DNA from 2 places in the Bacillus sp. AFS031507 genome. Region 2 is predicted to be linked to the other one. Evidence: predicted binding sites of a transcription regulator. Region 2 holds the regulator's gene; the other holds the start of a gene.

Region 1 (16,634 bases), on a different contig from region 2:
CATTTTGATTATCTCATTCAAAAGGGTGAGCAGGTAGAATTAGAATTAATTACCAAACTCAGACAGGACGAATTTTTATTAAAGTCCGGAATTCTAAAAGAATTAGCGAACCATTATGACCCCAATCCATTTTCAGAAGTCAGCAAACGGAATCGAGCGATTCGTAGTTTGATTATGCCATCCGGGATAAGCACCTATTTTCATGTGGTTATCCAGCAAAAAGGGTTTAAGTTAAATGAAAATGACGTTTTCGTAGAATAAAGAAAAAACGCCGGAGTATTCCGACGTTTTTTCTAAATGTTTCTCAATGACCTGCACCAGGCACCATCATGAACGTAGTCCAATAAGTGAAACCTGCGAAGAAAACAGTTAAATATGCTCCGAATACCCACAAATACATGCGCTCGGATAATTTAAGATAGCTAAGCAGAACGAAAAAACCTGTTTGGGCTAAGAATAGCATTGCCGTTTTATCCATATCACCTAGATAAAACATAACTGTAAAAATGCCCGTCCAGAAACCACAAACTCTGAACATGCGATCCATATGTATCCCCCTCCTTTTTCCCTACGATACCATCATTACAATATTATAAGGAAAAGGAGGCATAATGTAAATAATGGTTTCGAATTAGTTTGTTACCAGCGCTTGATATGAACAAGTTTCGCAGCCAGAAATAATATTATCTTTTTCAATCAACTCAACGGATTCAAATAGTGCTCCAAACATTCCCTTTAGAAATTCATGGTGCATACTGCAAACTGTTTCCGAATGTTCTTCTGCCACTTCTTTAAATGGACAATTGAAAATTTGGAAATAGATTTTTGTTTTTTCACCGTTTGCTTCAAATTCTGGATAAAAACCTGCAAGCGTTGCAGCGCTTTTTAATATTGTTAGCTTTTGCTCAAATTCTAATTCCTCACCAAATGCTGTTTTTGCCTTTTCTTGTTCAATCACTTCTGTACCAAAACGTTTTCCGGTTAGATAAAGGGCTTGCTTTCCTGCTTCTCCAAGCGAAATCATTGTTTGGAGTGCGACTTTGGATAAAAGCATGTAGTCGCGAAACGGGAAATGCAGCTGGATTACATCGTCAGATAAACGATATAATCTACTTGGTCTGCCACCTTTACCTGTTTTCTTGGTTTCAGATGCTAACATATTTACATCTTCAAGCTTTGATAAATGCAATCTTGCTACATTCGGATGAATATTAAAATTTTCCGCCACCTCTTGAACGGTTACTTCTTGATGACGTTTTGTAATGTATTGATAAATATAGTACCGTGTTGGATCTGACAAAACGTTTGTTATTTTTAATGTTTGTTCCATCACTGTTCACCTCGGACCCCCATAATTTATTCCATTATAATACAGCCATTGTAACATGGGAATGAGGTTAACAATGTTAACACTATATGTTTAGAAATTGTTCACAATTTGCGACTTTATATTGTAACAATATAATAAAAAAATAGCCTAAATTCATTAATAATCTCTTGTCAATAGCAGAAATATAGTTATTTTGGAAAAATAACGAAGCAGACCCAGCATCCGCTCGTTACAATTTTCGTCTTTTTTTGACTTCAAAATAAACGATGTAGGGTAGAATTCCGAACCAGCGATACCAAAAAGAAGCTTTTGTTTCTTTTCGAGCGGTACGAATTCGTTTTCGTTCATCCTTCGGTTGGTCTGCGTATTTCACGATGGTTTGGGTCATATATTTCACATAGTCGTTTGTTTTCATGGACACACCTGCCTTTAATTTTCATAAACAAGTATGTCCATATTTCTTCATTTTAATTCGACCCAGTTACTTAATCTTTTTGTCCTTGTATCAAAATATCCCCGTCCAATGAATGTTTTGTCAACAGCAAGGAGGTGAAGAGTAAAATTGACTTTTTGGACATACCCATTAGGAGTTTCAGCTTTGTAATCCATGGTGCCGTTAACAAAACTAATTGTTCCTTTGACAGGTAAGATCCCACTCTTTTGAAATATTACTTCAACTTTTTTTACCGACGATAGAAAATAGTACTCCTCTTGGAGGATGATAGCCGTTTCATGTGCCATTTTTCTTTCGGATAACAATTGTTCAATACGTACCGAGAAAAATAATAAAAAAATGATGATCAGGCACAAGGTAAGTGGGTAAGTGAAGCCTTTTTCATTATTTTTCATGGGACTGTCCCCGAATTTACTATTGGAAAAGCTGTTACTGAGTATTCTTTTCCCCATAGATCCGTTACGATGGTTTTGACTGCATTGTTTATAATGGTGAATGAATATTGTGAAACATTTTGAAGGATTATTTCATGACCAGTTGAATTCACACGTCTCCTAAGATTAGTACCGTACTTTTCATATTGAATGGTTTCAGTATCCTTCGTTAGAATTAACCTTCCGGAAATCACTTCGGCACTAGTGGACTGCCTTATTTCTTTTTTGATTTGGCTCGAAAAAACTTCCCATTCCATTGCCTGTAACGATGCCTCCGTGTCCTTATTAGTCAGGATAATTTGAAAAACAGGTGTCATAAAGAAAATAATCGTCGTAAAAATTGAAAAAGCAATTAGTACCTCGATGAGCGTAAATGCTTTTTCATTCAAGGGGCCCACAAATTTCGGTTTCAGGCTGTAATGAATTTTTTTCAATTCTTACACACACCTCCTTTTGGTCAGCTGCTCCGGTGTCTTTCCATGTGATTTGGTATTCAACTCCATTCAAAATGGAAGTGTAATTTGAAAATGTTTTATTACTGAATAATTTGATCTGTAGTTCCTCATACATCAGCTGCCTCGCTTTGCTCTCCCATTCTAATTGTCGTGATTGTTCTCTTAGTTCGATCAATAAAGGCAGTAAAAATAAACTAAGCATTAACCAGGCAGATAAAGAAAGTAGCAGTTCAAGCAAAAAAAATCCTCTAGTACTCCTTAACATAGAACCGACCCTCTCCAATTAAAAAGGTAATAACATATGTTTTATTTTTTGTTTGGATAAAAAAGTTTCCAAACTGGTTTACGTTTCCGTCGCTTAGGAATTTCAAATATAAGGGGAGAGAACCTTCTTTGAGATAAATATTTGTACTGTAATTTCGATTGACGATCGGCGTTGGTTCCGGCCACAAATACAGAAAATACCTATATTGATCTGGAACAAAAACAATGGATACTTCATCATGATGGGAGATAGCATATTGTTGAGCATAATATAGGTCGGCTTTTAATTGGATTAAAAAGGCCTCATCCTCCATTACTGAGTGCTGTGGTTTTAAGGAGAAAACTGTAATTGAGGAGATAATCATGAAGATGGAGAGAACTAACAAGGACTCAATTAAAGTGAAGCCTTTTTGATGCGTATTCATTATGGAGTGGTTACTGATGCAACAGCTGTTACAGTACCTTCAGAGTCTATTTCAACTGTCTTTCCGTTTGGACAACCTTTAGCGTCCTCCTTTATATATCCTTCTGCTTTTAGTTCCGCGATAGTTGGTACTTTATTCTTATCCATTTCATAAGCCTGAACTTGTGCCTGGACCATTTTAACATAGGCATCACAGCCTTTATTGTTGATGTTAGAATTATGTTTGGCAACGTTTGGAATTGTGATAATTAACAAGACCGAAATTACGAGCATGACGATCATCATTTCAATTAAAGTAAAGCCTTTTTCATTTTTCATCATTTTTAATAACCTCCATTTTTTTAAATGCCGTCCAGTAGATGAAACATGGGTAAAAGAATCGCTAAATACATCGAAACCACCATGAATCCAATAAAAATGTAAAGAATTGGCTGGATGGTTGTTAACCGTTTTTCTATCATTTCCTCCATGTTAGTGACACAATGCTTACTGAAAAATAATAACTCCTGCTCCAATTTTCCATTTTCTTGGCCGTGTTTTACAATCATCGGAAATTCTTTTTCGAAAAACGACAGAGACGCTAAAATTGTCTCCAACTTTTCTCCTGTAATTAGCTTAGTTTTAATCGTTTTAGCTAAGTGACAGTAAAAAGGATGCCTGAGATTCTGTTCAAATAGTTGTAAGGCTTCGGAAACTGATAATCCACCGGATAAGAGAAAGCTAAGTTGAATGGAAAAGTAGTGGGTAAACAGCAATTTGAGGATCCTGCCAACAAAAGGTATTCGAACAAGTTGTGACCTTTGTTTTAGGACGGAGAGTTTTCTAAAAAAGAGAAGATAATAAGCGGCTCCCATAATTAGGATCAGAAGCAGGGTACCGATAACAGTTGGGAAGTATTGATCAAAAGCATAAATGACATTTGTGAAAAAATTTGCTTCCAGACCAAGCGATGAAAAAAGGGTGGTGAACCTTGGCAGCAATGTATTTTCTATAAAAATAAATAGAAATCCTGTAATAACTAAAAGCACCATTGGATACTGAAGCAACTTGAGCAACTTGTGTACGTCTTTATCTTTTAATAGGGCAAGATCACTTCCTTCTAACAGAGCATCAGCAAAGCTGCCATGCTGCTCCGCAAAATAGACATAACCGACTAAGTCTTTGTTGAAACCAAGATTATTTAATGCATCATGAAACGGTAAACCCTTTTTCAACTCTTCTAAACAACCATTTAAATCCTCCTTTCGTTTTGACGGTAATTGTAATGCTATGGATTCAATTGCTAAAGCAATTGGATACCCCCTTGCTAATAGTTCACCGGTTCTTCTCAGGAAATTAGCTTGTTCATTCACTGACCATTTAGACCGTTTCATCGTCATATACCAATCGTTCATATTCAGATTCTTGGATATATCCAAGGGCAATGCCCTTATTAATTACATCTTTTATCATTCGGTAACGAATTTCTATTTTTTCTCCTTGAGCAGCTTTCATTACTGCGTGTAAATTTCGTCCGGATAAAAGTTCAAATACACTGGCGCGTTTCCATCTGCCATAGGAATAACAAATAGGTGAACACTCTCCTTCACAAAAAGGGCAGGTAAGTTCAACCAACCTTTGGGCTGTTATGGCAATAAGTGTCTGCTCGACCTCTAACCAATTCACTCCAAACTCACGCAGGCGATAAACCGCTCCCTTCGCATCACGGGTATGCATCGTGGAAAGCACTAGATGGCCTGTTAATGCTGCCCTTACCGCAATCTTTGCCGTCTCAGCATCTCTAATTTCACCGACCATTATAATGTCAGGATCATGTCGAAGAATTGCCTTTAATCCGGCTGCATAGGTGACGCCTGCTTTTTCATTGACTTGGATCTGCAGGACTGAGTCATAGTTTTTTTCAATGGGATCTTCGAGTGTAATGACATTACGATGAAATAAGTGGGCGGTTTCATTTAAAAGGGAATAGAGAGTAGTCGTTTTTCCGCTGCCTGTTGGCCCGGTAAAAATTATTAATCCATGAGCGTGTTTGAGAAGGGCAAGTAATTTTCGGGTCATTGCTGGGAAGAGTGAAAGTTGGTGAAAAGGAATTTGTTCTTGCTGTGGTAATAGCCGGATGACAAGGCTCTCTCTGTTATTAGAAGGGAGTGTGGAGAGCCTGAGCCCCATTAAATTTCCGTCAACTTCACAAAAAATGGATCCACTTTGTGGTCGTCTTCTTTCTCCGATATCCATATTGGCTGTGAATTTAAAATGTGAGATTAATCTGTCGCATTCATCTTTTGGAAGGGATAGTCGAGGAATTAACTTGTTGGTTAAACGGATTTGGACGAGTGTGTCCCTCTTCCTTGGGATAATGTGAATATCTGTTGCTTGGTTACGTGCAGCATCTGTAATGATTCGATTTGCTAAAATTTCTATCTCGCTAACAATAAGTACCACCGCCTTTTCATTTTTCTATGGGAAAATATTCGACATGATTCCTCCTTATCCTTCTTTATTTTCAAAAATATTTTTAAGGGTGTCAGGCACCATGTGAAAATTTCACATGGTGCCTGACACCCTGTCCCTTATATTGCTTTTTCAGTTAGATAAAAGAGGCCGCCATTGATGAAGGATATGGAGATTTTTGGTTCGTACTGTTCCTTTAGAGCCATTTTTTCGGTTTCAAAGTTTTCATTTTCATCTTCAACATCCTCGTAAAAATGATTCAAGAGGCGTAAATCTTTATCCCAACGTTCTCGCGCATCTATTGCCCAAGAGTGGTCATCCTTCTCAATTATGGATGTAAGATAGGTTTCAACTCTCAACATCCCGCTTTGAGGTTTCACTAAAGGTGACAAAGTAAAGGAGTAATCAGGTATTTTTGGTGTTAACGGTATTTCAAGCAGTCTGTCATGGAAATCTTCAACCATTTTTCCGTTGATGAGTTGTAAGCCGATTGATTTGAAAATATCCCGCTTACGGTCACATTGAAAGGAGATCTTAACATTCATACATAGCCATGGTAGTAAAGGAGTTTGCTTGTTTTGATTCCGATGATTTTCATAAAGTCGGATATAGCTGGCTAAATTTTTCGTCGAAGTAAAAATTTGATGCAGCCGAGGTGAACCAAAATGAATGATTTCCCCCTTTATATTTTCAGGAGCGGCATCTTGGTTCGTAATAAATGTTAACTTCATCGGGTTTGGAATTCCACCCGTTTTTTCTAAATAGTGCCAGTAAAAAGGCCGATTCATTAATTCCTTATCAAGTTCAACTGTTAACTGAACAGTTAAATAACCTTGGCTATTCTCCACAATTGCACAGTCATTAGCCTGAAAATAGTTCAATAAAAAGTTATGAATTTCCTGTTGCTGCATGGGAATCTCCCTTCTTCATGTCCTGAGCAAATTCAATCATTGATGATAAATTTTCCATTTTAATTCGCATTTCGCCTTCGGATGAGGATTGTCCAAAAATATCGATTAAATGGTCTTCTATATTGCCAAATTCCAACTTAGTTAATATATCGTCAAGTTCACCAATTACTTTTTCAAATAAATGTATTTTCTCATAAAGAAGCTTCAAAATATGTTCTTCGACAGTATTTTTTATCGCAAAATTATAAATCATGACATCCTTTTCCTGGCCCAGACGATGGATACGACCAATTCGTTGTTCGAGCCTCATTGGATTCCATGGCAAATCAAAGTTAATTATATGATTACAAAATTGAAGGTTAATTCCTTCACCGCCCGCTTCAGTTGCTATAAGGACTTGAGCATGCTTTTGGAATAATTCTCTCATCCAGTCCTTTTTTCCACGCTTAAAGCCGCCCCGAAAAGGGACAGATGAAATTCCATGCTGTTTTAAATACCATTGGAGGTACATTTGTGTTGCTCGGTATTCTGTAAAAATAATCACTTTATCATTTACTTTTTGAATTAATTCTAATGCTTTTTCCGCTTTTGAATTCTTCTGGACAGCTTCGACTTTTTTTATTAAATACTGAATTTGTTCTTCAAAAGCTGGGGTTGGATTTTCCTTTTTTTGGAGCATGTTTTTTAATGTATAAAAAACTGCTTCTCTACTGCTGCATGCCTCACGCTGTAATGTCATTACGGAGAATGAACTTGTCTGTGCCCAATTCCCCTCATTTTTTAATTCAGTAATTGACTCATAAAGATCTTTCTCCTCTTGAGTGCATTCAATTGGAATGGTTTCCACATGCCTTTTCGTCCACTCAATGCCTGTATCTGCCCGCCGGTTCCGAATCATAACCTTGTTTACTAATTCTTTTAAATGCTCATCATCATTTAATGAACGTGCATCTCGTTTGTATTTTTCAAAGAATGTCGTTTCGCTGCCTAAATGTCCTGGTTTTAATAATGAAACCAGATTAAAAATTTCCTCGATACGGTTCTGAATAGGTGTTGCCGTCAATAGTAAACAAAATTTCTTTTTCAGATTTTGGACAAATTCGTAGTTTTTTGTTTTGTTATTTTTAAGTTTATGGGCTTCATCAATGATAATAAGGTCATAGTCCTGCTTAAAAATTATGTCTCGATGAGGATTTCGTTTAGCCGTATCAATTGACGAAACGACAACATCGCACTGTTCCCACACATAGCTTTTCCTTTGTGAAATGGCTGGAATGAAAAATTTGCTATTCAACTCCATCGACCATTGAGTAACTAACGATGCAGGGACAAGAATTAATACTTTTTTCACCAATCCGCGAATCATATATTCTTTTAGAATCAGCCCGGCCTCAATCGTTTTTCCGAGTCCTACTTCATCGGCAAGGATGGCTTTCCCATTCATATTTTCAATTACTTGTTTAGCTGTTTCAAGCTGGTGAGGAAGTGGGGTTAGATTGGGTAAATGACTTGGTGCCAATAAACCTTTGAAATCTGGAATGACGAGATGTTTTTCAACTCCAATTGCTAGTTTAAAAATTTCCCAATTCCCCCATGGACCATCGTTTTCAATTCTATGTAAAAAATCATCCTTCCAAGAGGAATCAAATTCAATTTCGATCGACATGGTTCCAGCTCCTTTTTATTCAATTTCCAGCTATATGCTTTTCTAATAAAGTTATTGCTCAATGTATTATTTTAATGGTAGGATAATAATAGCTTTGAATGTTTTAAATATTTTAATAAGGTAATTTATTTTATAAGTATAATTAGTATGACCAATTTGGATAATATTATAATGCGAATGATAACAAGGGGAGAGACTACTTATGTAGCGCCGAAGGAGCAAGCAGAAATGTGAATCTCTCAGGCAAAAGAACTCTTGTAGGACGCAGCTCTGGAGAGCGCTGCTAGCTTTAAGCAGCCACCAAAGGGGAAAGCCTTTTTAGGTAAACTTTCAGGTGCAAGGACAGAGACCTTCTTACGTTTCATAGGAGGTTTCTGTCCTTTTTTACATTATCCATTGAATAATTTGCGCCAAAGATTGAAGGAGGATTAAGAATGTCTGAATTAAAACGAACTCCACTTTTTGATGTGTATAAAGAATGGGGAGGAAAAACCATTGATTTTGGAGGTTGGGCACTGCCGGTCCAATTCTCTAGCATTAAAGAAGAGCATGAAGCTGTTCGCTCTTGTGCAGGATTATTTGATGTTTCCCATATGGGTGAAGTAGAAGTAAAAGGCACTAATAGCTTAGCATTTTTACAAAAAATGATGACTAATGACATTTCAAAAGTAAAAAATGGAGGTGCCCAGTACACAGCCATGTGTTATGAAAATGGCGGTACTGTTGATGACCTGCTTGTATATAAGATTGAAGACAATCATTACCTTTTAGTAGTAAACGCATCAAATATTGAAAAAGATTACAAATGGCTTGAAGACCATTTAACTGGTGATGTCTCTTTAGAAAACTTATCGGAAAAAACAGCACAGCTGGCTATCCAGGGACCACTTGCGGAAAAAGTATTGCAAAAGCTTGCGGGAGATAATGATTTAAGCCAAATTGGCTTTTTCAAATTCCAACAAGATGTAATCCTAAATGGAAAAAAGGCACTTGTATCAAGAACTGGTTATACTGGTGAAGATGGCTTTGAAGTGTATTGCGATGCAGAAGATGTTGTGGACCTTTGGAGAGACATTTTAACTGCAGGTAAAGAAGATGGAGTAATCCCATGTGGATTAGGGTCACGCGACACACTTCGCTTTGAAGCAGTTTTAGCGCTTTATGGTCAAGAACTATCTCCAGAAATTTCACCACTTGAAGCTGGAATTGGCTTCGCTGTGAAATTAAACAAAGAAGATGACTTTATCGGGAAACAAGCGTTAATCCAACAAAAAGAAAAGGGCTTAACAAGAAAATTGGTTGGAATCGAAATGATTGATCGTGGGATTCCACGTCATGGCTACCCTGTATATAAAGGTGATCAGTTAATTGGTGAGGTTACAACTGGAACGCAATCACCCACGTTAAAGAGGAATATTGGTCTTGCCCTAATCAATGCAGAATTTGCGGGTATTGAATCCGAAGTTGAAGTTGAAATTCGCGGCAAACGTTTAAAAGCTACTGTAGTTCCAACACCTTTTTATAAAAAAGAAAAGAAATAACAGAAGGGAGTTAGGTTTATGAAACATCGCTATTTACCTATGACTGAACAAGATAAGAAAACTATGCTTGAGGCAATTGGAGTTTCCTCTATTGATGAACTGTTTAGCGATATCCCTGAGAAAGTAAGATTTAAGGGTGAGTACAATATAAAAGCGGCAAAGTCTGAAACAGACTTAATGAAAGAGCTTTTTAAGATGGCTAGTCGGAACGCTGACCTGAAAAGAAACGTATCTTTTATAGGTGCTGGTGTTTATGACCATTACATGCCTGTAATTGTCGACCATGTTATTTCTAGATCAGAATTTTATACAGCATATACACCTTATCAACCAGAAATTTCACAAGGTGAACTTCAAGCTATCTTTGAATTCCAAACCATGATTTGTGAGTTAACTGGAATGGATGTTGCCAACTCATCGATGTATGATGGCGGAACTGCTCTTGCTGAAGCAGCAATGCTTAGTGCAGGCCATACCAAACGAAAAACGATAGTCGTATCCAGTGCTGTACATCCAGAATCACGTGATGTTCTAAAAACTTATGCAAAGGGTCAGTATCTCAATGTGATTGAAGTACCAGTCAAAGATGGTGTAACAGATCTTGAAGCATTAAAAGGACTCGTTAATGAAGATGTTGCAGCCGTTATCGTCCAATATCCAAACTTCTTTGGGCGAGTCGAGCCGTTAAAAGAGCTTGAGGAAATCATTCATGCAAATAAGTCCATGTTTGTTGTTTCAAGTAACCCACTGTCCCTTGGGGTATTAACACCTCCAGGTAAATTTGGTGCTGACATCGTTATTGGTGATGCGCAGCCGTTTGGGATCCCAACTGCCTTTGGCGGACCGCACTGCGGATATTTTGCAGTCACTACTAAGTTAATGCGGAAAGTTCCAGGCCGTCTTGTTGGACAGACAACGGATGACCAAGGGCGCCGTGGTTTTGTCTTAACACTACAAGCGCGTGAACAGCATATCCGTCGTGATAAAGCGACATCAAATATTTGTTCCAATCAGGCATTAAATGCACTCGCTGCATCTGTAGCGATGACCGCTCTTGGTAAAAAAGGTGTCAGGGAAATGGCTGCGGCCAACTTGCAAAAAGCTCATTATGCGAAAAATACTTTCAAGGAAGCCGGCTTTGAAGTTGTTTATGATGGCCATTCCTTCAATGAATTCGTTGTGAAATTAACTAAGCCTGTAAAAGAAATCAACCAAAACCTTTTACAAAAAGGAATAATTGGGGGCTATGATTTAGGGCGGGATTATTCAGAACTGGCTAACCATATGCTGATTGCTGTAACAGAACAAAGATCGAAGGAAGAAATTGATACTCTAGTGAAAGAATTGGGGGATTTCCATGCATAATCAAGACCAGGCACTCATTTTTGAACTTAGCACACCAGGCCGCATCGGCTACAGCCTGCCGGAAATGGATGTACCGGAACTAGATCTCAGCGGTCTCCTTCCTGATGGTTACCTTCGTACAGAAGAGCCTGAACTTCCTGAAGTTTCGGAGCTTGATATTATGCGCCACTACACTGCCCTTTCGAGGAGAAATCATGGCGTCGATTCAGGATTCTATCCACTAGGCTCGTGTACGATGAAATATAATCCGAAAATCAACGAAAATGTAGCGCGTTTTAACGGATTTGCACATGTCCATCCGCTACAAGATGAAAGCTCTGTTCAAGGTGCTCTTGAACTTTTATACGATTTGCAGGAGCATTTAATCGAAATAACAGGTATGGACGAAGTGACCTTGCAACCTGCCGCAGGGGCTCATGGGGAATGGACGGGATTAATGATGATCCGTGCTTATCATGAGGCTAACGGTGATATGAACCGTACAAAAGTAATCGTCCCTGATTCTGCTCATGGTACGAACCCAGCTTCTGCTACGATTGCTGGTCTAGAAACAATTACCGTTAAATCAAATGAACATGGTCTTGTCGACCTTGAAGATTTAAGAAGGGTTGTTGGGGAAGATACTGCTGCATTAATGTTAACCAACCCGAATACGCTTGGACTATTTGAAGAAAACATTCTTGAATTGGCTGAAATTGTCCATGAAGCGGGTGGTAAGCTTTATTATGATGGAGCAAACTTAAACGCCGTTCTTTCAAAAGCAAGACCTGGGGATATGGGATTTGATGTTGTTCACTTAAATCTTCATAAAACATTCACTGGCCCACATGGAGGCGGTGGTCCTGGATCCGGTCCTGTCGGGGTGAAGGCAGACCTTATCCCGTTCTTACCGAAGCCGATTATCACAAAGCAAGGCGAAGAATATGTCCTTGATTATGACCGCCCGCAATCAATTGGCCGTGTGAAGCCATATTACGGAAACTTCGGGATCAATGTTCGTGCCTACACATACATTCGCTCGATGGGACCAGATGGCTTAAAAGCGGTAACAGAGTACGCTGTATTAAATGCGAACTACATGATGAGAAGGCTTGCTGAATATTATGATCTACCATTTGATAGACATTGTAAGCATGAGTTTGTACTCAGTGGAAGACGTCAGAAAAAATTAGGCGTTCGTACATTGGATATTGCGAAACGTCTGCTTGATTTTGGTTACCACCCACCAACCATTTACTTCCCATTAAATGTGGAAGAGTGTATTATGATCGAACCAACTGAGACCGAATCAAAAGAGACACTAGATTCGTTCATCGATATTATGATCCAAATCGCTAAAGAAGTGGAAGAAAATCCAGAAATCGTTCAAGAAGCACCACATACAACAGTGGTCGGCCGGATGGACGAAACAAAAGCAGCCCGTAAACCAGTTTTGAAATACCAAGAAGCTTAATAAATGGAAAGGTCAGATTCGAAAAATAATCTGACCTTTTATCTTGTGTAGCAGTTTTTGAAATTAAAAAAGGCTCCGAATCCGGAACCTTCAATGAGTTCTTATTTCTTAGCTCTTACTTTACCTGACCATTTTTTGAACCCGCCTTGTAGCTGAGTAAGGTCTCGATAGCCTTTTCGGTGTAAGAATTGGGCTGCACGTCCACTCCGCATTCCACTCTGGCAATACAAATATACTGGCATATCAGAACGGATTTCTTTCATGCGCATTTTCATTTGCGACATTGGGATATTACGTGCTCCTAAAATATGGCCGCCTTCGAATTCGTTTGCTTCACGAACATCTATTAGTTGTGCCTTTCTGTACCCCGCACGGAACTCTTCTTCTGTTACCGTTTTAACAATTCTTTTCTGATAGAAAAAGGTAAAAACGGAATAAATGATAACTGCTACAATGATGATTAATAATGGATAAAGTGAACTCAATTTTTTTTGCTCCTTTCAAGCTTTCCTGCACTAGTATTTATTATATAAGTCAATCCGATAAAGATAAAGATGAATGCAAAAAAATCTTTTGATATTGCCTAAATAATTATAGCAGAAACATCTTATTTTGAATCTATATCAGATTTTGGTAGACTTAAACAAGAGATAATTATAAAAAAATGAGGTTTTAGAATGAAAAAAGAAGTTTGGCGTTTTATTGATACTGGAAATAGTTTACCATCTTTTAATATGGCTTTAGATGAAGCGTTACTCGATTGGCATAGTGAAGGGAAATTTCCTCCAGTTATTCGATTCTATGGCTGGGATCCGGCAACGCTATCAGTAGGTTATTTTCAAAAAGTAGAGAAAGAAATTGATATGGAAGCAGTCAAGGCACACCAATTAGGTTTCGTAAGAAGACCTACAGGAGGACGCGGCGTTCTGCACGAGCATGAACTTACCTATAGTGTCATCGTTTCTGAAGAACATCCAGAAATGCCTAATTCTGTTACAGAGGCATACCGTGTAATTTCTGAAGGAATTTTAAAGGGTTTTCACCATTTAGGACTTGAGGCATATTTTGCTGTCCCAAAAACAGCAGAAGAACGGGATGCTTTGAAAAACCCTCGCTCTGCTGTATGCTTTGATGCTCCAAGCTGGTATGAGCTTGTGGTGGAAGGCAGGAAGGTTGCCGGCAGTGCACAAACGAGACAAAAGGGAGTAATTCTACAGCACGGCTCCATTCTGTTAGATTTGGATGAAGATAAGCTATTTAGTTTATTTAAATATCCAAGTGAGAGAGTTAAGGAACGAATGAGAAAAGCATTTAAGGATAAAGCGGTTGCTATCAACAACATTAGTCCAAGAAGAATTTCGCTTGAGGAAGCAAAGGAAGCTTTTTATAAAGGCTTTGCTGAGGGTCTAAATATTGAGCTTGAACCTTATCAATTAACCGAGGAAGAACTAGCTTATGTTGAAAAGATTGCAAAAGATCGCTATGAAAGTGATGAATGGAATTTTAAAAGATAATTTGAAACGGCGAATTCGCCGTCTTTTTTTGTTGCCTTAACGATTAATGTAAAGAAGCAACCTGCGAAATTTGTTGAATTTTCCTGTTTTATGACGAAAATCTATTAAAAGCTATTGATTACTTTTAAATCTATTATTTTTTAAGTTTGACAAAATAATTATAGTTTGCTTAACATACAATATATAGTGTTGTCGAAAATATTTTCGGTACTATATATTGATATTTAGTTGATTTATTCAGGTGGGCTATGATAACCTAAAAATACAAACCAACTAGATATAGCGTAAACCTGCTAGATTTAGCACAATAGGTGGATTTTTTTTAAGAAGGAGTTGTTCTAATGTCTGTAGTTTTTAGACAAACAATGAATATTGATTTTGAAAGGTTGAATGAGGATATTCAATTATTCCCCCAGGTGCATCCAGTTACCCCAGATATGAAAATAACTCACAAGGGTGTTTCTCGTTTGGTCATGTTGGACCGCTATACCTTTAAAGATACTGCAAAAATAACTCTTACAAACGGCGACTTTGTTGTTTTAACTATTAAAGAAGATCCGAAATTTCCAGCTCGTGGTCTTGGTTACATTATGGAAATAGACTGGGAAAAGAAAAAGGCGAAAGTTTTAGTCGAAGAGGAATTCAGGGGAGTACTCGATGATCCTGAAGAAGCTAGTACTGGTGTGATAATCAGATCCTTAGATGTAATTGAGAAGCCTTTGGAGCTCTTCTATGAGCAAATTGCGAAGCGTAATGCTACTGGTCTTGCTTCTGTAGAAAAGACGGAAGAGAAGCGAAGAGAGTGGACTGAAAGGTTTTATCAAGAGCTTGTTAACATGAACTTCATTCCAGCAGGTCGCGTTCTTTACGGAGCTGGGGCAGATACTGATGTAACATACTTTAATTGCTATGTGATGCCGTTTGTTCCTGACTCTCGTGAAGGTATCTCTGATCATCGTAAGCAGGTAATGGAGATTATGAGCCGAGGCGGCGGTGTTGGAACAAATGGCTCGACGCTGAGACCGAGAAACACACTGGCTAGAGGCGTCAATGGTAAATCATCTGGATCGGTTTCATGGCTGGATGATATTGCGAAATTGACTCATTTGGTTGAGCAAGGCGGATCAAGACGTGGAGCTCAGATGATCATGTTGTCCGACTGGCATCCAGACATTATTGAATTTATTATTTCTAAGATGCAAAATCCTAGAATTTTACGATTCTTGATTGAAAATACAAATGATGAAACGATTAAAAAACTTGCTAAAGACAAGCTAAAGTTTACCCCTCTAACTTTAAGGGAAACTGCAATGTACCAAGGAATTGTAAATTATAAAAACATTCCTGGGTTCGGTGGATTTGATGAAAACATTATCGCAGATGCAGAAGAGAAATTATTAACTGGCGGTAATTATACTGTCCACAATTCAGAGTTCCTTACAGGTGCGAACATCTCTGTCTGTTTAACAAAGGAATTTATGGAAGCTGTAGAAACCGATAGTGACTATGAACTCCGCTTCCCGTATGTTGAACAATATGATCAAGAGCAAATGGAGATTTACAACCAAGAATGGCATAAAGTTGGTGACGTTCGCGAGTGGGAAAAACAAGGGCATAAAGTACGAGTGTACAAAAAGTTCAAAGCAAAAGAACTTTGGAACCTAATCAATATTTGCGCGACCTACTCAGCTGAACCGGGAATATTTTTTATCGATAACGCAAACGACATGACCAATGCAAAAGCATATGGACAACAAGTTGTTGCAACAAATCCATGTGGAGAGCAGCCTCTCGCACCATTTTCCGTCTGTAATCTTGCAGCTGTCAATCTCGCTGAGATGGCTGATAAGGACACAAAAACTGTTGATTTTGAAAAGCTTAAGAAAACAGTAGCTGTGGGTGTACGGATGCAGGATAATGTCATTAACGCAACTCCATACTTCCTGGAAGAAAATAAAAAACAGGCTCTTGGTGAAAGACGTGTGGGGCTTGGAGTCATGGGCTTACATGACATGCTGATTTATTGTGAAACGAAGTATGGATCACCAGAAGGAAACGAACTTGTTGATCAAGTATTTGAAATAATTGCAACTACTGCATACAGAACTTCAATTGAATTGGCAAAAGAAAAGGGAAGTTTTCCATTCTTAACTGGTGAAACAACAGCAGATACCAATCGATTACGACAAGCCTTCATTGATACAGGATTTATGAAAAAAATGCCCGAAGATGTCCGCCAATCTATTTTAGAAAGCGGAATTAGAAATTCGCATTTACTAACTGTGGCACCAACTGGATCCACAGGGACCATGGTTGGAGTTTCCACCGGACTTGAGCCTTATTTCTCATTCTCTTATTTCCGTAGTGGACGC
Region 2 (16,634 bases):
CGGCACTCCATGATGTGTCAAGTGGATCGACCCTGCATCCGTACCACCGCCAGGAATGGACTCGAATTGATAGGGGATGTTCAATTCATCGGCTGTATCGGTCACTAAATCGCGTAAACCTTTATGGGCTACAAGTGAGGCATCATAGATAACAACTTGTGGTCCCTTCCCCATCTTACTCATTGCTTCTCGTTCCGAAATCCCAGGTGTATCCCCAGCAATACCGACATCAACAGCAAAGCCGATATCCGGTTTGATTTTTGCAGTGGCTGTCTTGGCACCACGCAAACCTACCTCTTCTTGAACATTACCTACCCCATAAACAACGTTCGGATGATCTACACCCTTTAATTGTTTCAGGACATCAATGGCAATTGCACAGCCAATCCGATTATCCCAAGCCTTGGCTAATAGCATTTTTTCATTGTTCATCACTGTAAATTCAAAATATGGTACAACCATATCGCCTGGACGAACGCCCCATTCAGTAGCTTCCTCGCGGCTAGATGCACCAATATCAATAAACATGTCTTTAATTTCAACCGGTTTTTTGCGAGCTTCCGCTGATAAAATATGCGGAGGCTTAGAACCGATAATTCCGGTTACATCTCCTTTTCGCGTAACAATCGTTACGCGTTGTGCAAGCATGACCTGCCCCCACCAGCCGCCAACCGTTTGAAAACGAAGGAAACCTTTGTCATCGATTTGAGTAATCATAAACCCAACTTCATCCAAGTGACCAGCCACCATGATTTTCGGGCCGCCCTCTTTACCTACCTTTTGTGCAATCAAACTGCCAAGTCCATCGGTTGTGATTTCATCAGCGAATGGAGCTATGTATTTTTCCATGACCTCACGAACTTCACGCTCATTGCCGGGAATCCCCTTGGCATCGGTTAACTCTTTTAACATCGTCAAGGTTTCATCTAGTTTTACCATTTATTAGCCCCCTTTAATGTTTGTTCGACTTTCATTATACAGAAAATAACAATAAATCCGCAATTTTTCTGCTAATAGTTATTCTGCTGTCTTAGATAATTTACTTCGTTTTTTTGGAAATATGCTCTTTCAATATCTTGATTCGTAAATCCAAGCAGCAAAGCTAATTGCAAGTAAGATTTAAATAACTTTATGTAATCATCCAAACCTTTGCTTTTTTGAAAAATACTAATCCTGTCATAGACGCTTAAAAATTGTTCTGTCACATTCACAGATGACTCCTGAACATTCAAATCAATTTTCACCGCATCAAATCCACATTCAATCCCGAGCGATAAAATAAAATGAACCCCATCAACAAATTCCTCTAAAATGACTTCTTTCAATGAAGACGGCTTAACACTCCAAAACTTAAAGCTGCGTGTTTCATTTGCCAACTCACCAATTTCAACTAGTAAGGCCAGTACCTTTCTATCAAATAAATCTTCGTCCTGCAAGTTGTGTTTTTCTTCAATATGAGTATCTAATGCTTTTTGCATGTGAAACAGTTTTTCTAGTTGCATACTTCCATCACTCCTTATGGAAAAATTATATCAAACTGAGAAATGATTGAAACTTTTTTCGGGCTGTTTCGTATAATTAGGAAAAAGATACAGGAGGCTTAGCCATGATATGGTTGCTACGCTTCGTATTGTTGTTTTTCCTATTCTTCTTATTTAGCTATGTGTTAAAATCCCTTTTTACATCGAAACGAAAACTAGAAGCTGCCCGTAAACATAAACGTTTTTTATTAATTGATGATCAGGATGTCCGAAAGAATTTCTTACTTACCTATAAAGGTGCTATATTTGCTGGTGAGAAATACATGGGTCCTGCCGACAACACCTTTGATGTCGTCTCGATCATCATCTGGCCTGAAAATGCAGGCTCGCTAAAAGGGCTAGTTAAGGATGACTTTTTTTATATGGATAAAAAAATCCTTGAGTGTTATCCGAATGCTGAAATCCATTGGAAAAGTCCGGTGAAGGAATTTTTGCAGGATTAGCCGTTTTTCATGCTCTTTTTATAGCAGAAACTTTATGAGAAGAACGAGTTCGATTACTGCTAGGACAGGAAAACCAATCTTAAACGATGGATGCTTCGTTTTATGGCGGTAAAGTTGCATCCCTGCCGTCGTACCTACAGCGCCTCCAAATAATGCCACCAGCCACAAGGTCCTTTCTCGGATTCGGTACTCATGTTTTTTTGCCCGCTTCTTATCCTCCCACATAATCACGAGTCCTGCGATATTCATGATTAGATAGGCCAATAACCATATTTTCATATCCAATACCCCCTTATAGAAAAAGCCATCCTCATCAAAGAGAATGGCCTTTACATATGTCTAGCTCCAGCGCCTAAGGGCGCTTTTAGCTTTTCTAATTACTTGTTAATGTTTTGTTTTGCAACGTTTGCTAATTCAGCAAATGCGTTTGCATCGCTTACTGCTAATTCAGCAAGCATCTTGCGGTTTACTTCGATACCAGCAAGCTTTAAGCCATGCATTAAACGGCTGTAAGAAAGACCGTTGATACGAGCTGCTGCATTGATACGAGTAATCCATAATTTGCGGAAGTCGCGTTTTTTCTGACGACGATCGCGGAAAGCATACATTAATGATTTCATAACCTGTTGGTTAGCAACTTTGTATAATGTATGTTTTGAACCGTAATAACCTTTTGCTAATTTAAGAACTTTTTTACGACGCTTGCGCGTAACTGTACCGCCTTTTACACGTGGCATGTAATTTCCCTCCAATATATAAATCGATCACTAAATTTTTACTTCATGTAAGTTAACATTTGACGAATGCGTTTGAAATCACCTTTAGAAACAAGGGATGCTTTGCGAAGCTTACGCTTTGCTTTAGTAGATTTGTTAGCAAATAAGTGGCTTGTATAAGCGTGGTCACGTTTAAGTTGACCTGAACCAGTTTTCTTGAAACGCTTTGCAGCGCCACGGTGAGTTTTCATTTTTGGCATTTGGGATATCCTCCTTATTACTTGTCGATTTTAGGTGCTAAAACCAGGAACATGCTCCGGCCATCCATTTTAGGATGGGATTCGATCGTTGCAACTTCCTTGCACGCTTCTGAAAAACGGTCTAACACACGTTGACCAATTTCTTTATGGGTAATCGCCCGGCCCTTGAAACGGATTGAAGCTTTTACCTTGTCGCCTTTTTCCAAGAACTTAATCGCATTACGTAACTTTGTATTAAAGTCATGCTCATCAATCGTTGGGCTGAGACGAACTTCTTTAGTAGTAATGATTTTTTGATTCTTCCGAGCTTCTTTTTCTTTCTTTTGCTGCTCGAATTTAAACTTGCCATAGTCCATAATTCTGCCGACTGGAGGCTTTGCATTTGGTGCTACTAGTACCAAATCAAGATTCACTCTTCCGGCAATCTCTAAGGCTTCAGTTTTGGTTTTAATCCCTAACTGTTCGCCATTTTGATCAATTAGGCGGATTTCGCGAGCGCGAATGCCCTCATTTAACAACATGTCTTTGCTAATAATTAGCCACCTCCAAGGTTTTATCACGAATACAACGTTTTGGTCAAGAAAATCATAAGGAACCCTTTTCAACCTAAACGTCTGACACCCTATTGAATCAACAGGTAGTAAAGCTTTTTAGCAGTGCTATTAAGTGAACAAACAAAAAAGTGCGGATGAATGCACCCACACTTTACAGAACATAAGTAATAAAACCAAAAAGTTCACGTAAAACCTGCCAACTGCCAATTGCGTCAATCAGGTGAGAAGCGGGTGCTTCTTCTTTTCCCAAAAACAAGTATTCAATTTTTCACCTTAGTTAATATAACATAAGCAAAGACGTAATGTCAAACAAACTATTTCCTTTGACAACGAAATTTATTTTAGCAAGAAACTGAAAATTATTCAATATATTTTTTTATTTTAAAAAAAGAAAGAGAGATTGCTCCCTCTTCCGAATAAAAATTATCCTCTTTTCACTTCAGCAACGATTGCTGCTAAAAACTCTGAAAATGGCTTTGTTTCTGAGTTTTGTTCACCATATTTACGGACATTGACAGCTTGGTCTTCGACTTCTTTATCACCAACAACCAGCATATATGGTATTTTTTGCATTTGAGCTTCGCGAATTTTATAGCCGATTTTTTCATCACGGCCATCCAATTCGACACGTAAACCTTCATTTTGAAGTTGCTCCTGAACTTGCTTAGCATAATCATAATGCGCACCAGGAGATACTGGAATAACCTGTACCTGTACTGGAGCCAGCCAAGTAGGGAAAGCGCCTTTGTATTCTTCAATTAAGAAGGCAACAAATCGTTCCATTGTTGACACAACTCCACGGTGGATAACGACTGGACGATGCTGCTTGCCGTCCTCTCCAACATATGTTAAATCAAAACGTTCCGGTAATAAGAAGTCTAATTGAACAGTGGAAAGTGTTTCTTCTTTCCCTAGAGCTGTCTTAACTTGAACGTCAAGCTTAGGACCGTAGAATGCAGCTTCTCCTTCTGCCTCATAGTAGTTAAGACCAAGATCATCCATGGCATCCTTCAGCATCGATTGTGCTTTTTCCCACATCGCGTCATCGTCAAAATACTTTTCAGTATCTTGCGGGTCACGGTATGATAAACGGAAGGAATAGTCATTAATATCAAAGTCTTTATAGACCGCTAAGATTAGGTTAACAACCCGTTTGAATTCACCTTTAATTTGGTCAGGACGAACAAAAATATGTGCATCATTTAAAGTCATTCCACGAACCCGCTGTAGTCCTGAAAGGGCACCAGACATTTCATAGCGATGCATTGTTCCAAGTTCGGCAATTCGGATTGGAAGTTCACGATAGCTGTGAATGCTGTTCTTGTACACCATCATATGATGTGGACAGTTCATTGGACGAAGAACCAATTGTTCATTGTCCATTTCCATGATCGGGAACATATCTTCCTGGTAATGATCCCAGTGACCTGAAGTCTTATATAAATCAACACTGCCCATGACCGGAGTGTACACATGGTCATAACCCAGACGTTGTTCTTTATCAACAATGTATCGTTCAACCACACGACGAATTGTTGCGCCTTTCGGAAGCCATAACGGTAATCCCTGTCCTACCAATTGGTTACTAGTGAAAAGGTTTAACTCTTTACCAATTTTACGGTGGTCACGTTCTTTCGCTTCTTCAAGCAAACGAAGATGCTCAGCTAGATCCTCTTTCTTAAAGAAGGCAGTTCCGTAAATACGCTGTAACATTTTATTTTTGCTGTCACCGCGCCAATAGGCACCCGCAATGCTTAACAATTTAAATTCTTTGATTTTTCCTGTCGATGGAACATGGACACCACGGCAAAGGTCAAAAAAGTCACCTTGCTCATAGATTGTCACTGTTTCCTCATCAGGAATCGCCTCAATTAGTTCCAGCTTGTAAGGGTCACCCGCTTCTTTAAATAGCTGAACAGCATCCGCACGACTTACTTCCTTGCGAACAACTTCAATATTTTCATTGACGATTTTCGCCATTTCCTTTTCAATCCTTGGCAGATCTTCTGGAGTTAATGATTCCTCAAGGTCCATATCATAATAAAAACCACCCTCAATAACAGGACCTACTCCTAAATTCACACCAGGATAAAGCCTTTTAACAGCCTGTGCCATTAAGTGTGCTGTACTGTGCCGTAAAATCTCTAATGCGTCTACGGAATCAGGGACGACGATTTCTATTGAACCGTCTTCATTAATTGGACGGCGAAGATCATAAAGTTGACCGTTCCATTTACCGGCAATCGCTTTTTTCTTTAGGCCGGGGCTGATGGAAGCAGCGATATCTTCCGTTGTTGTTCCACGTGGGAACTCCTTTACTGCCCCATCTGGAAACGAAATCTTAACAACGTCTGACATGGTAATTCCTCCTTTGTAATTAGAAAAGCGGAAGCGCCTTGGTCAGGGGCGATATAGGGAGATTTGTCACTGGCATGCGAAGTGCCGCCAGCGACTTAGTCTCCCTTAATGCGTACAGAAAGCGGTAGCTTTCTGTAGCCAAGCATATGACGAGCCGGCGGGAAGGTTGTTCTTTAACCTTCTCGACGGATTGGCTGTAGACCATAGTGCCCCTAGGCGCTGCAGCTAGACATTTTTCCTAGTTTTGTTGAAAAATAAAAAAACCCGTCCCTGGAATAGGGACGAGTTTTGATAAACACGTGGTTCCACCCAATTTTTCATTTTCGAATGATACACATTGAAAATGACTTTGGTCAGTTAACGGCTGTGGCCGTCAACAATTACTGACTTCACGGAAACATGAAGTGTTCACTGCTGAAGTTTAAAGGTGGTAAGTATTATTTTCGTGTTAGGAGGCTTTCAGCCCTGTCCTCCCTCTCTAGAAACCGTAAAAAATACTGTTATCCTTATCATTACTTTTGCTATGAATATTCTATGTACGTTATTATAATGACTAATTCCCTAAAAATCAAGGGACATCAACCTACAAAAACAAATTATTACAAAAATTCCTGTATCTCAAGCATGGTGTTCAGAAGAATTATTATCTGCCGCCCATTTCTTAACTTCACGGAGGGACGCAAACGATTTCACAGTTACTCTTTCTTCAAAGATGTTTTTGATTGTTCGAACTAAGGGTTCTTCTGGGTCTTTTGTATACAGAAAAATAGTTGTAGGTGCAAGCGATAAAAGTGGTGCAATGGAAGCAGAATCGACATAAACAGGATGATTAACAAGTAACTTCCGGTCAATCAATCTAATTAATTCAGCTCTTTTCATCTCTACAAACTGGTCGTTATAAAAAGTAATTTCCTCGTCAAACAATAAATGAAGAACATCCATTTTTGGTTCCCTGTTCAGTAAAAAGTCCCTGAGCATTTGCACAAACATTTGATACTCCTGCTCCATTTTATATTCATCAATAGCAATCTCAACATAACCTTCAAGTAACTGGAGGTATGGCCGCAAACGAAATTTATGAAAGGAGTCAAACGAAAAAGAAATATCATCCTGAAAGATATACTCGATGGCTGCTTTAATATTAGGCTCTTCATTTGAATCCTTCAAAAAGACAATCAGGTCTTCTCTTTGACCTTCAAGAATAGAATAGATAATTTCCATTATCTGTTGTTGTACTTCTAGATCCTCATAAAAATAACGGTTTTTTAAAATTTCCCTGAACCAATCGTCACGTTTTACGTTCGTAATAAATTCGTAAAATGCATTTTTAACCATAGTAGAAATTTCAATGGATAAGAAGCTACCTAAAAATTTTACTATATGTCGATCTTCTATTAGAAGAATAGTTTCTTTATCATAATTATTTGGTAAGTACTCCAGCAAGTGGTAATAAAACTTTTGAGCATCCAGCTTGCTTTGGAAGATGATTTCCGCCAACCAAATCCCCCCTTTAAGCCAATCTTTGTTAATATATATGGGGGACTTGGCTAAAATAGAAGTTAGCTAACAGTTGCTTTTGTTATTTACAGAAAAAAATACAAAAAAAAAGACTGCTGACCTGTTTCAGCAATCCGGAAAACACGTTTTATTCCCGTCTATTTGGACCATCGACCATCACTGGCACACTCAGGGAGCGGATTCTCTCCATGATTCGTCGGGCTTTCATTTTCTCTTCTTCGCCCCGCTGGCTGTAGGTTAGATGATGCTCCAGCTCCCCAAAATTAAAGTTTGAGGTAAAAAATGTCGGCAGACTTTCAAGCATACGGAACTGTAAAATTGGCCCTAAAACTTCATCCCTTGTCCAACTCGAGACAGCTTCCGCACCAATATCATCAAGCATTAGAATCGGTTCTCTTTTTAACGCTTCAATTTTCTCATTCAAAGTCGAATCCGCAATCGAACTTTTCATTTCCCTTAATAGTTCAGGGACATAGACAATCATCGAAGAAATCTGTTTTTTTGCCAATTCATTGGCGATTGCCCCTAATAGATAGGACTTCCCGACACCGAATTTCCCGTAAAGAAAGAGGCCCTTTGGTTTTTTACCTGCCTCATAATTCATTAAAAAGGTTGCAGCCTTATCTCCGGCATCCAGCCTGCCTGAGTCTCCTTCAAAGTCTTCAAAGGTGGCCTCAAGTATGTCTCTTGGCACATATAGACTTTTGATTAGTTTTTCATTTTTCTTTTTTTCATCTGCCATGATTTTTCGAGGACAGCGTTTATAAACAACATCAATGGAGTTTCGAGATAATACCAATTCTGGGTGATATCCCTTCATGAAATTGATGCAGCTATCCAGACTTTCACATTTGTGGCATTCCTTGCTTTGGTTCGTATACTCGTACAGTTTACTCATGCTTTTATCAATCATGGATTGATCAATCTCATTTTGATGTTCTGCTAAAAAAGCTTGAATATCCGGATTTTCAAGAACTTGCCTGCGTTGTTGTTCATATCGTTTTTGAAAGCTTTCATTAGAAGCTAATCTTTTCAATGTTCGATTGATTTTTTCCAATTTTGGTCACCCCCTATTTGCGAAACGCTTTTAACTTTTCTTCAATCGCACGCTTTTTCGCTTCAACTTCACTGTTGTTTCCTTGCGCGGGATCTTTGTCTGCATCTTTCGTACTTTCATCAAACCAGTCAGGAATTAACTCTGTCCGAATTGGTTTTTTATTAGACGACCTTGTAGTTTTTTTGCTTTCTGTTACTTTATGTTCCTCATTCTTCGCGAGCTCCATCGCTTCTTTCACCGTTTTCACTTGTTTTCTTGCCCAATGACTAGCGATTGACTCGACAAAACCCTTTGTAAATTTCATGTCCGTTTTTCTCATAACCACTTCAATTAGGACATTTACCACACCTGGGGGAAGTTTATATTTAATCATGATCTCTTCTAAGGTTTTCAAATTGGCATTCGAAGGTTCAACACCGCCTGAGATTTCTTTAAAAACGATAAGTGGCGGGGTCGTCTCATAAGAGCGAATTAATTTTTCTTCCTGTGTTTTAGGTTCGGTTATTTGAGTTTGATGAACGATTGGTTGTGTTCGGTTAATAAGACTCGGAAGTTGATCGTAATTGACAAATTGATACCAATCACGAGCCCCCTTTCTCAAGTCCTCAATATCAATTTCTTCATGCTCGTTAATAGCACCCAAGATGAAATTTTTCATTTCGATTGCATCAATTTGGTACAGAAATGCAAGATTACTAATTACACTTTTTACTTTTGGTGTTAGCGATTTTTTGGGAACAAGTGATTCATTCAGCCCTGCTGTTAACAAATCAAAATCAAACGTGTCCACACCAATTTGGATCGGACTCGGCTCATTCCGACCAATAAACTGTTGATTTTCTTCCTCTTGTAATTCTTCGGAAAGGGCTTGAATATATTGCATACTGCCAGGGGCCCCTGATGCAAACACGTCCTGAAAGGCTCTTGTAACATCTACATACTCTTCTTCCCTTGGCTTTTGTTGATCACTAAAAAAGCGCTTCAGACGAGAGAAATGGTTTTTTCCAATTTTTCGATAAAGATAAATATTTAACATCCCATCTAAAAAGAATTGCTCAGGACTTAAAGGTGGATGCAGTTCATAGATGAAGGAGCGTCCCCCTTCATCTGTTTTGACACGCGTCTTTAATAAACCAATGCCTTCAAGCTTCAATCTGGCTTCGTAAATATCCTTTAAGTTCATCTCTAAGAGATTCATCAATAAATGATGAGTGGAAGACTCAGACCAGAGCCGATTTTCCTCTAACTCCGCCCAGAGCGTCATATATAAACTAAAGCAAGTTGACCCAATCAATGGCTGATATAAAAACGTCAGCACTTTACGGTCATACTCATGCAGCAGCCCATCAGCCGCAACTATATAACGGTCGATAGGGAGAATTTCCTGCCAATGCTGCGCCATATCACTCCAACCTTTCTTGTTATAAAATCAAAAAGAGCCAAAAACTCTTTAGCTCTTAAGATTTTTCTTTTTTGATTAATTCTTTTAATTCATCAATAAAAACATTAATATCTTTAAACTGACGGTAAACAGATGCAAACCGTACATAGGCGACTTCGTCCACATGTGCCAGCCTGTCCATGACCATTTCACCGATTGATTCACTTTTTATTTCAGAAATACCCTGACTCCTCAAATCCTTTTCAACACCATGCGTTATATCTTCTAATTCCTTTAAGGCCACCGGCCGCTTCTCACATGCCTTAATCAAGCCACGTAATATTTTATCACGGCTAAACTCTTCTCGGGTACCTTCTTTCTTGACTACAATCAGCGGTATCTCTTCAATCTTCTCAAACGTAGTAAAACGATACCCACATTCTTCACATTCGCGTCTCCTCCGTGTTGCTCGACCTTCATCAACTGGGCGAGAGTCGAGGACGCGTGTACCATAATTTTGACAAGATGGGCATTTCATTGTAATCAACTCCAAATCTACACTTTACTCCCGAACAAAAACGCTTACTTTCATCTTATAAAAAAGACTATCTTTATACAAGTAGTAGTACTAGGAGTTTTTTATTCCTATAAAGGTATGTAATTGATTAATCCGCTCGTAATAATAATTAATCCGCTTTTTTAAATCGGGATAGGTGCCGAGTAAGGAAAATTTTTCAGATGAAATATTAAAGTCTACTGCTGTTTCCATTGGCTTTACTCCCACAATTGTAACAATTAGAAAGCAGGGGATTGGTTTACTGATTTCAACAGCAATTTCTCCATGTTCTTTAGAAACCGTGGTGACCCGGCAATCAGCATCTTCATGGAATAACTTTTCAACAGATGCAAATAATTGATTAAACATCGCCTTATAATAATGCGTTTTTAAGGAATCATCCTTAATCTGATCTGAAGTCTCAATTTGCTTTTTAAAACGAACAAATAGGTTACCTAACATAGCCATACTATTCCTCCCATGATGTAGCTTTGTTCTTATTGTACAACATTAGTCTAGAAAATATAAAAAGAGGTGTATGTATAAATACACCTCTAAGTTAATTGTTTTTATAGTGACTATAAAACTTTTGCCTGTTTTACATGAACAGGACCCATGCCACGCGGAATTTCAATATTTTCACGTGTTTGTGCATTTAATGCCTCAGCAATATAATCGGCCGCAACATTAGGATTCAAATCGCCGCAAGTGTATACATCTATGCTGGCATATCCATGTTCAGGGAAGCTGTGAATGGTAAGATGTGATTCAGAGATAATAACCACACCACTTACACCTTGTGGGGCAAATTTATGAAATGCTACTTCACGGATTTCCGCACCTGATCTAAGAGCTGCTTCAACAAAAGTTGTTTCAATAAAATTCATATCATTTAATTTTTCAAAGTCGCATCCCCAAAGCTCAGAGATTACGTGACGTCCCATTGTTTCCATATTCATTTTTCCCCCTTTAACCTTTTATGTTCTTTCTTGAAATCCTGTTATTGACGGTATCCGAGTAACTACCACGGGGGAAAGTTAGTCCAGAGAGGTCCTAACCCTTTAAGTAATTAATAGCTACCTGATTTCAAGAAGTTCACGATGACTAGTATACTTTGTTTATATTTTTTTTGCAACCTATCAATATAAAAAACTTTATATGTTTATTTTGTAACAAGGTTAATGGGCATGTTCCATTTTTCATTCGATAAAAACACACGAAATCAAAGCTATTTTATGCAAAAAACACCCAGATGACTCAAGCAAGGCAAAAAAAATGCTGTCTATCGACAGCATTTTATCCGACCTTTATTTGTGATGATTTTGCTATTTCCTCTGCAACATACATGGTGAGATCCACGACACGTGAAGAATACCCCCACTCATTATCATACCATGCTAAAACCTTTACTTTTCTTGTTCCCATCACCATTGTGGAAAGACCATCAATGATGGCAGAATGTTCATTGGTATTAAAGTCAACGGATACTAATGGTTCCATCGTCAAATCCAAAATGCCTTTTAATGGGCCATTTGCCGCTTCAATAAATGCGTTATTGACATCATCAAGGGTCACATCTTGCTTAAGATCAACTACTAAGTCAACAAGTGAAACGTTTGGTGTTGGCACACGAAGTGACATCCCATGTAATTTACCTTTTAAGTGTGGTAACACAAGTGAAATTGCCTTGGCCGCTCCTGTTGTTGTTGGAATGATAGATTGTCCACATGCACGAGCCCTTCGTAAATCTTTGTGAGGGTTATCGATATTTTTTTGATCATTTGTATAGGCATGAATCGTTGTCATTAATCCGCATTCAATGCCAAACTTTTCATCTAACACCTTTGCAACAGGTGCAAGGCAGTTGGTGGTACATGATGCATTAGAGATAATGTCATGATGCTTGATATCAAGCATTTCTTCATTAACACCCATTACAATTGTTACATCCTCATTTTTCCCTGGTGCAGTTAAGATCACTTTCCTGGCTCCTGCTTCTAAGTGCAGTGCCGCCGCTTCACGAGCATTAAACTTTCCTGTCGCCTCTATAACAATATCAATGCCAAACTCTCTCCAGGGAAGCTCCTCTGGATTACGACTGCTTAATAGTTTAATTCCTTTGCCATTGACGATTAACTCATCATCTAAAGGGATAACTTCTCCCTGAAATGGTCCATGATTTGTATCATATTTAAGTAAATGTGCTAATGTTTCCGCTGGATAGCTTGCATTTATGGCAACAACCTCAAGCTTATTTTCAAGGATAGCTTTTCTAAAAACCATCCTGCCAATTCTCCCAAAACCGTTTATTGCAACTCTCGTCTTCATTTTACATCCCCTTTTTTTGTATTAATGTCATACTTAATACTTGTATTGTTGTAATTAGTATAACATATTTAGGTTTAATTGTGATGAATAAATTGCGGATTTTTAAAATGTTTTACAATTCAGGCAACTTAGAAACAGAAAAAAAGAGAAGGTTGCCCTTCTCTCCCATTACTTAAGATTATTATTTATATCGATGCCAAACTGGACTAAAATTTCAAGAAGTTGTTTTTTTGTATCTGCGATCGAACCATTATTATCAATTACAGCATCCGCGAGCCTTATTTTTTCAGAAAGGGGCATCTGAGAACGAATCCTTGCTTCGGCATCCTCAACTGATAGATTATTTCTCTCGATTAATCTTTTTAATTGTGTTTCATCGTCAACATAAACAAGTAACGTTTTATCCACCATATACGTAAGTTTACTTTCAAATAATAAAGGAATATCCAGAACAACCACTTCTTCACTGTTTTTTATTGCCTGTTCGACTTGGTCCCTCATTCTTTTTCTAACCTCAGGGTGGACGATTTCGTTTAAAGTTTGCCGTTTTTCAGCGTGATGGAAAATAATTGCGCCAAGCTTTTGCCTGTCAATTTCACCATCTTCCAATAAAATATCACGGCCAAACTCTTCAATAATCCTAAAATAAGCGGATTCACCTTTCATTACCGCTAGGCGTGATTCTATATCTGCATCGACAACAGTGATATCCATTTCTTTGAAAAAGTTTGAGACTGTGCTTTTTCCACTGGCGATTCCGCCAGTTAAACCGATAACTAATGACATGGTCTTTTCCTTTCTAGATTCATAACTTCCATATTCCAATTATGATTAATAAAATCCCTGGCAAAAACGTGAACTTTTGGATCCAATCAAACTTATGAAAAAAAGTTCCGCTTTTTATCCCTAATAGAACAAATAACGAGCTCATAATCGCGACAGTAAATGCTAAATAAAAGGGAGAGAAACCAAGCATCGCTGCACCAATCCCGGCTCCAAAGGCATCCAGAGACAAGGCAAAGCCTAACATTAAAGCTTCGATCCCCGTAATCGTACCCGATTGGTCAAAGTCAGCGGACATCGGCTTTTTCAAGATGTTGATGGCTAATCCTAGGGATTTAATTTCAAAATTTACGATTGTTTTTTCATGTTCTAGTACGTCTTTTTCTTTTTCTGGTTTGAAAAATTGAAACAAAACCCATGCACCAAGAGCAATTAGAATGATTCCCCCTAGGCTTGACGTAATCCTTGGAGATAGAACTTTTTCAAGTCCATGCCCAATTGACACGGCAATCATTAAAGAAATAGCCGAGCAACTTGCAATAATAATCACTGATCGGATCGGCATGACCATTTTCCTTAGTCCATAGGTAAAACCCACGCTAAAGCTATCAAGGCTGAGAGCAAAAGCAAGTATGAGAAGTGAGAACAACTGAACCATGATGTCTAGGGCTCCTTCCTCCAAAATCATTACGATAGTATATGGCAGGAGCCTATCAAAGGTTAATATTTTCAATTCTCACTTTTTCTACTTTTGTATCCCACTTAAATCTTTTGGCACTGCGGGCAGTAATGGGTCCCTCTGCCCCCTACGGTCGTTTTTTCTAAAGGTGTTCCACATCGTTTACACTCTTCCCCTTTACGACCATATGCGTATAATTCAAGCTGAAACATACCTATTTCCCCTTGGGAGTTAACATATGAGCGGATCGTACTTCCGCCCTTTTTGACGGCTTCGCTTAAGGTCGCAACAATTTCACGGTGAAGAACGGCAAGTTCATTTTTATTTAATGTGTTAGCAATACGTTCTGGATGTATACCTGCCCGAAAAAGAGCCTCATCCACATAGATATTACCGAGCCCCACAAAAAGTTTTTGGTCCAATAGTGCTGTTTTAATTTTTCGATTCGTTTTTTCAACCCTCTTAGTCAAGTACTCTACCGTAAATTCCTCTGAAAAAGGTTCAGGGCCAAGCCCTATGAGCGGTTCCGTTAAGAATTCGTCCCCTTTTTTGTATAAGTGCATCGTTCCAAATTTCCGAACGTCCCTATACCTTAATTCTGTTCCATCTGTAAAGTGAAAGAGTACATGTGTATGTTTATCAAAGGGTTCTTCCTTAGGATAAAGCCCGTACTTTCCTTCCATTCTCAAATGCGATACTAACGCGAAATGATCCGTATAAATGATTAAAAATTTCCCTCTTCTGCCTACATCAACAATGGTCTCCCCTACTAAAGCATCGACAAATTGTTCCACTTCAAGTGGGCTTTTAATGATTTTTGGCCAAAAGACGGAGATATCTTTGATGGTTTTATTGACAACTAATTTTTTTAACGTTTTCCTTACGGTTTCTACTTCTGGAAGCTCCGGCATTGCTGAGGGGTCCCCCTTTTATTTGGCGTCAAACCAAGTTGGTCCATAGGCATAGTCCACTTTCAACGGCACCTTCAATTCGAGGGCATTTTCCATCACGTCTGGGACTAACTTCTTTAAAATTTCCAATTCGTCCTCAGGTGCTTCAAATATCAATTCATCGTGGACTTGAAGTAAGAGGCGCGTCTTTAAGCCCTTGTCCTTTAAAGCATCGTCCATATCAATCATTGCTTTTTTTATGATATCTGCGGCACTGCCCTGAATTGGAGTATTCATGGCTGTCCTTTCTGCAAAGCTTCTTATGTTAAAATTACGAGCTGTTATTTCAGGAAGGTATCTTCTTCGCTGCATCAAAGTGGAGACATAGCCCTTTTGTTTTGCCGAGTGAATAATATCATCCATGTATTCTTTGACACCTGGATAGGTATCCAGATAACGATTAATGAATTGTCCAGCTTCTTTCCTTGTAATTCCTAAGGATTGGGACAGACCATAATCACTGATTCCATAAACAATTCCAAAGTTAACAGCCTTGGCCTGACGCCTCATATTGGAGGTTACCTCATCCTTATTGACATGAAAAACTTCCATTGCTGTTTTTGTATGAATATCCATGTCCTCTTTGAAGGCCTGAATCAGCTTTTCATCACCAGCAATATCAGCAAGGACACGCAGTTCGATCTGTGAATAGTCGGCTGCAAAAATGATCCAGCCTTCCTCTGATGGAACAAAGGCTTGGCGGATTTTACGTCCCTCTTCAAGGCGAATCGGTATATTTTGCAAATTAGGATCAATTGAACTTAATCTGCCAGTCGCAGTTAAAGTTTGTTGATACCTGGTATGGACTTTTCCCGTTTTAGGATTAATAACCTTCAGTAATCCTTCTATATAGGTGGATTGAAGCTTACCTAATTGTCTGTATAGAAGAATATGCTCGATGATTTCATGATCTTCTGCTAATTTTTCCAATACATCTGCTGAAGTTGAATGACCTGTTTTCGTTTTCTTAAACGAAGGAAGGTTTAATTTTTCAAATAAAATTACGCCAAGTTGTTTCGGTGAGTTGATATTAAACTTTTCGCCTGCTAATTCACAAATTTTCTCTTCAATCTCGACGAGTCTATCATTTAGCTCCTTACCCATTGTCTGAAGGCGTTCCTGTTCCACCTTGATCCCGCACGATTCCATATCAGCCAAAATCAGGGATAAAGGCATTTCGAGCTCGGTAAATAATTCATACTGTTCATTTTTTCTTAATTCATCTTCTAGTTTTTCTTTTATATCAGACATTGCAAGACTTTTCCGAACAAGATGTTCTCCGAGCTTTGACACTTCAGGGACTTTTCGTTTCGCACCTTTCCCATAAAACGATTCATCCGATTGGATATTATGTAAATCAAATCTTTTCGTTATCGCTGCGAGGTCTTCAATGTTATCTGAAGGATTTATGATATAGGAAGCCATTAGAATATCAAAATCGACCCCTTTTAAATGAATATCATGCCTTCTTAATGAAACTTCGGATCGTTTGGCATCATAAACTGTTTTC

What was found. Region 2 encodes NrdR, which represses ribonucleotide reductase genes. Its sites were predicted from a motif close to AACACNATATATNGTGTT; they were not measured.
Region 1: the regulator NrdR is predicted to act here: its motif matches at 14,436-14,453, upstream of COE25_RS04290 (vitamin B12-dependent ribonucleotide reductase).

What each region holds. Positions count from the first base shown of each region.
Region 1 is NZ_NUOW01000003.1:78,193-94,826, forward strand. It holds gene COE25_RS04200 (class I SAM-dependent methyltransferase) at 1-261, shown strand, start outside; gene COE25_RS04205 (DUF2626 domain-containing protein) at 305-547, opposite strand; gene COE25_RS04210 (helix-turn-helix transcriptional regulator) at 632-1,330, opposite strand; gene COE25_RS04215 (YqzE family protein) at 1,560-1,745, opposite strand; gene comGG (competence type IV pilus minor pilin ComGG) at 1,793-2,179, opposite strand; gene comGF (competence type IV pilus minor pilin ComGF) at 2,176-2,652, opposite strand; gene COE25_RS30510 (hypothetical protein) at 2,600-2,911, opposite strand; gene comGD (competence type IV pilus minor pilin ComGD) at 2,922-3,362, opposite strand; gene comGC (competence type IV pilus major pilin ComGC) at 3,362-3,682, opposite strand; gene comGB (competence type IV pilus assembly protein ComGB) at 3,703-4,734, opposite strand; gene comGA (competence type IV pilus ATPase ComGA) at 4,721-5,803, opposite strand; gene COE25_RS04255 (YqhG family protein) at 5,932-6,723, opposite strand; gene COE25_RS04260 (DEAD/DEAH box helicase) at 6,701-8,389, opposite strand; glycine riboswitch at 8,567-8,654, shown strand; glycine riboswitch at 8,658-8,737, shown strand; gene gcvT (glycine cleavage system aminomethyltransferase GcvT) at 8,824-9,930, shown strand; gene gcvPA (aminomethyl-transferring glycine dehydrogenase subunit GcvPA) at 9,949-11,295, shown strand; gene gcvPB (aminomethyl-transferring glycine dehydrogenase subunit GcvPB) at 11,288-12,748, shown strand; gene COE25_RS04280 (rhodanese-like domain-containing protein) at 12,850-13,233, opposite strand; gene COE25_RS04285 (lipoate--protein ligase family protein) at 13,426-14,262, shown strand; gene COE25_RS04290 (vitamin B12-dependent ribonucleotide reductase) at 14,604-16,634, shown strand, end outside.
Region 2 is NZ_NUOW01000015.1:171,269-187,902, reverse strand. It holds gene COE25_RS16615 (M42 family metallopeptidase) at 1-939, opposite strand, end outside; gene COE25_RS16610 (dUTP diphosphatase) at 1,011-1,502, opposite strand; gene COE25_RS16605 (sigma-w pathway protein ysdB) at 1,607-1,984, shown strand; gene COE25_RS16600 (DUF1294 domain-containing protein) at 2,003-2,263, opposite strand; gene rplT (50S ribosomal protein L20) at 2,362-2,721, opposite strand; gene rpmI (50S ribosomal protein L35) at 2,760-2,960, opposite strand; gene infC (translation initiation factor IF-3) at 2,978-3,496, opposite strand; ribosomal protein L20 leader region at 3,631-3,763, opposite strand; gene thrS (threonine--tRNA ligase) at 3,938-5,872, opposite strand; T-box leader at 6,147-6,394, opposite strand; gene ytxC (sporulation protein YtxC) at 6,491-7,369, opposite strand; gene dnaI (primosomal protein DnaI) at 7,518-8,447, opposite strand; gene COE25_RS16565 (replication initiation and membrane attachment family protein) at 8,461-9,849, opposite strand; gene nrdR (transcriptional regulator NrdR) at 9,905-10,366, opposite strand; gene COE25_RS16555 (hypothetical protein) at 10,457-10,852, opposite strand; gene speD (adenosylmethionine decarboxylase) at 10,963-11,337, opposite strand; gene COE25_RS16545 (glyceraldehyde-3-phosphate dehydrogenase) at 11,681-12,712, opposite strand; gene coaE (dephospho-CoA kinase) at 12,881-13,498, opposite strand; gene ytaF (sporulation membrane protein YtaF) at 13,518-14,153, opposite strand; gene mutM (DNA-formamidopyrimidine glycosylase) at 14,258-15,085, opposite strand; gene polA (DNA polymerase I) at 15,104-16,634, opposite strand, start outside.